DNA from 2 places in the Fundicoccus sp. Sow4_F4 genome. Region 2 is predicted to be linked to the other one. Evidence: predicted binding sites of a transcription regulator. Region 2 holds the regulator's gene; the other holds the start of a gene.
What was found. Region 2 encodes NrdR, which represses ribonucleotide reductase genes. Its sites were predicted from a motif close to ACACNATATATNGTGT; they were not measured.
Positions count from the first base shown of each region.

Region 1: the regulator NrdR is predicted to act here: its motif matches at 1,022-1,037, upstream of ACTQ5J_RS06215 (vitamin B12-dependent ribonucleotide reductase).

Region 1 is NZ_JBQKLQ010000003.1:126,231-128,439, reverse strand. It holds gene ACTQ5J_RS06215 (vitamin B12-dependent ribonucleotide reductase) at 1-921, opposite strand, end outside; gene ACTQ5J_RS06210 (3-oxoacid CoA-transferase subunit B) at 1,340-1,993, opposite strand; gene ACTQ5J_RS06205 (CoA transferase subunit A) at 1,996-2,209, opposite strand, start outside.
Region 2 is NZ_JBQKLQ010000005.1:23,234-25,442, reverse strand. It holds gene mutM (DNA-formamidopyrimidine glycosylase) at 1-277, shown strand, start outside; gene coaE (dephospho-CoA kinase) at 289-882, shown strand; gene nrdR (transcriptional regulator NrdR) at 981-1,547, shown strand; gene ACTQ5J_RS08375 (hypothetical protein) at 1,531-2,209, shown strand, end outside.

The sequences.
Region 1 (2,209 bases), on a different contig from region 2:
CAGGCGTTGAATTTGTTCGTCTTTGGATTGTTCAATCAAGTAACGTAACACTCGAGGATTTTGCATTTTTGAGATAATAAATTCAATAATATCTGGATGCCAATCCGCTAGCATAATCATTTGGGCACCGCGACGGCTACCACCTTGCTCAACCAAGTGCGTTAATTGCGCGATATCATCCAACCATGAAACTGAACCAGAAGATTTACCATTAACCCCACGAGCTAATGTATTACGTGGACGTAAAGTTGAACCGTTGGTTCCCACACCACCACCACGCGACATAATTTCCATCACCTCTTTACGGTGATCTGAAATCCCCTCACGCGAGTCAGGCACAAAAGGCATCACATAACAATTAAAGTAAGTCACATCTGTTTCCGAACCAGCTCCATATAAGACACGACCAGCTGGCACAAAGTTCATGCTCATTAATTGCTCGTAAAACTTAGTAAAAGATGTCTCACGGTCTGCTTGGGTTGTTTCTGTCGCTGCTAAACCACGGGCATTTCTTTTAGCGATTTGTTCATAATAAACTTCTAAAGGCTTATCCAAAGTGTCAATATGACGGGTCACAAGACCGCTTTCTTTTTCTTGTGTCTCTTCTAAAGAACCACGGTATTCTTCTTCTAACCAAATCACTGCTTCATTGCGTTCGAAATTTAACTGTTGAACAATCCCAATCCCGCGTGCAGGATATTTAGGATCTGCTTTAACCGTTAACACAACTAAATCGCCAGGAGCTAAAGTAGTTTTGGCCGAATCTTTAAAGGCGTAACGATCGAGCATCACCATACGCGAAACACCTTTATGCGTAATTTGCATGTCATCGGTCATCGGAAAAATCTGAGGAAACTGTTCAATATCTTTGTTTAATTGAGCTTGATCCCACTCAATGTATTTTTTAATTTCTGTAGCCATCCTATCATTACCCCTTTATTTACTGAAATATCAACTTTAAGTCAACATCGTGTATTCTTATAGATGAATTGCCATATATTGTGTTAAAAGAAAAGAACCACCACAATATATGGTGGTTCATTTGTCATCTAGTTTAAACTAAATCAATCTGATTAGCTAGTCTAACACACAATTTATACAATTTCTTAACTATTAAAAGTTTAGAAAAACAAACACATACTCTAGTTGCTTAAGAAATCGTCTGTCTTATAATGACTTAACTTAATTAGTCTAACATCGAAACTATTAACTTACTAGGGGGAAAATTGGGTAAATAAAAGACCCGTGTAAATGTTCGATGCCATCACTGAAACAGTGAGTTTTCAGGCGTCTTACATTTGCACGGGTTGGAATAAAAATTAAGTTAACCTATGTAATATTAAGAGAAGAACTCTTTAATATCTTCAGAAACAACCACTTCACCAGCTGTTTTCTCTAAAATTTCTTCCACAGTTACGCCAGGAGCGTGTTCTGTTAAGTAGAATTTACCGTCTTTGATTTCAAAAACTGCTAATTCAGTGATCACCATGTCAACTGCATTGGCTGCAGATAATGGTAAAGTACACTCAGTTAATAATTTAGAGTTACCTTTTTTATCAGTATGTTGAATTGAAGCAATAACTTTTTTAGCGCCAACTAATAAATCCATCGCGCCACCCATACCTGGAGCCATTACACCTGGAACCATCCAGTTAGCAATGTTACCAGCTTGGTCTACTTCTAATGCACCTAAAACAGTGACATCAACGTGTCCACCACGAATAATTGCAAATGAAGTTTGTAAATCAAATGTTGAAGCACCAGGTAATAAAGTGATTGGTGCGCCCCCTGAGTTACCATAGTCTGGTGTTAATGTGTCTTTTGTTGGTGTAGCACCAAAACGAAGCGCACCATTCTCTGCTTGTAAAATAACGTTTACGCCGTCAGGAATATAATTTGCTGAAGCGTTAGGGATACCAAAACCTAAGTTAACGATATCTCCATCTTTAAATTCTTGTCCAATACGACGAGCAATCAATTCTTTTGGATTCATTATTATGCTTCTCCTCTCAACATATTGTTTCTACCCCATAATTCACGGTAGTAGTCGTAACGTTCTTCTTCAGTTTGACCTTGAATAATATAGTCTACTAAGATACCAGGAACTGTTACATCCGTTGGTGCGATGTCGCCAACTTCAATAATCTCATCAACTTCCGCAATAACAATCTTAGAAGCTAAAGCTAATTCAACAGAAATTGATTTAGCC
Region 2 (2,209 bases):
TCATCCGGGAACAGCAGCAAATCGCTTGAGCGAAGAACAAGTCAGTCTGTTACATCAAACGATTATGGCTGTCTTAGATGAGGCGATTGAAGCGGGGGGTTCAACGATTCGCTCCTATAAAAACTCACTCGGGGAAGCAGGGAGTTTTCAGCAAATTTTAATGGTTTATGGACGCCAGGATGAACCTTGTGTAGTCTGTGGGACACTGATTCATAAAATTCAATTTGCGCAAAGGGGAACACATTTTTGTCCTCATTGTCAAGTTATTGTGCAATAAGGAGGGATTACGTGCGTGTGATAGGATTAACTGGTGGGATTGCTACAGGAAAGTCGACGGTTTCAAATTATTTACTTTCCTTAGGTGTTCCTGTCATTGATGCAGATTTAATCTCACGAGAAGTTGTCGAACCGGGAACTCCCGGTTTGGAAAAACTGGTTCAAACCTTTGGCGCAGAGTTACTGAACCCGCAAGGACAGTTGAATCGACCAGTCTTAGCCCAAAAACTATTTGATAATGAAGAAGTTCGCAAGCAAGTCAATCAACTATTGCATCCGATAATTTATGAGACAATGTTTGAGCGAGTAGCGCGGTACCATTCAAATGGTGAGACACTTGTCGTGTTAGATATCCCTTTATTGTTTGAAACAATTGCTACAGACCGTTTTGATTCGATTTGGTTAGTCTATATTCCAGAGAAGATTCAATTGGAGCGTTTAAAAAAAAGAGATCAACTATCACAAGAAGCAGCGCAAGCCAGAATGGCTTCTCAATTATCGATTGAAGAGAAAAAGAAGTTAGCTGATGTGATCATCAACAATTCGGGTAGTATCGAAGAAACAAGAGAACAAGTACAGATGTTATTAAAGTCTATCAATAATTAAACTAAATCGCTCAAGCATGTTGTTTTCTAGCGAGTATTAGTTTAATAATTTCTAAGCTATGATAAAATAAAGATAAAGATTGAAAGGAGGCGATTGTATTGGAATGTCCGAAATGTAAGCATCAACAATCAAAAGTGATTGATTCAAGACCATATGATGATGGGACAGCCATTAGACGTCGACGAGAATGTTTAGAATGTGGCCACCGTTTTAATACTTATGAGCGTGTTGAGAAATCCCCATTGCTAGTTGTTAAACGTGATGGGACACGTGAGGAATTTAATCGTAATAAATTACTTAGAGGCATCGTCCGTTCTGCAGAGAAACGACCGATTAGCCGTGAGCAAATGGAGACTTTAGCCTCTCAAGTAGAAAATGCGATCCGTGATGTAACGGATAAAGAAATTGAAACGAAACGCATTGGCGAATTTGTGATGCCTTTATTAATGGAATTAGACGAGGTTAGTTATATTCGTTTCGCCAGTGTCTACCGTGAGTTTCAATCACGTGATATGTTCTTGAAAGAGTTAGAAGCGATGAAAAAAGCTGGTATTAATAGCGATAATCATTCATTGTCTGAATCCCATGTGGTGTCAGACCAATCAACAGAATCGCCGACCGATTCTGATAGATTGGAGAATGAGGCGAATGAGTCAGAAGATTAACCCACTACAACCTTTTTTAGTGAAACACCAATATAGTCTGGCACCTTTACAGATGCAAAGTTTAATGCAACTGTATCAGCCCATTGTCGGGTCATCAGCAATTAGCTTGTATTTAACCTTAATGAATCAACCCTTAGAAACAGCTAATCAAAGCCAAAGGATACTACATGCACAATTAATCCAAATTATGAATGTCGGTATCAAAGCGTGTGATGAGGGACGTCAACGGCTAGAAGCAGCAGGCTTATTAAGAACTTACCGCGACCGCACATCGCATACTGATTGGCGCTATCAAACCTTGTTGTATGAATTACAGCAACCACTTGATGTCAAGCAATTCCTTAGAAACCCACTCTTGAGTACGACCCTTTATAAGCAAATTGGAGACCAAAATTACTATCAATTACTTAGAATGTGGCAAGTTGAACCAATTGACGAAGACCAATATACGGAAATCACCGCTAATTTTGAAGATGTTTTCTATTATATTAATCGTGATGCAGATGAGGAAATTCAAGAGTCTGTTCAAGGGCGTCAATTTAAACAACAAAGCGCTGAAACAGAAGTATCTGCAACTCAAGAACATTTTGAATATGCGAAATTCTTACGTTATATTATGGCGGAAGGCGTTGAACATACTCAGTTGACTCAAGCTTTAAAGG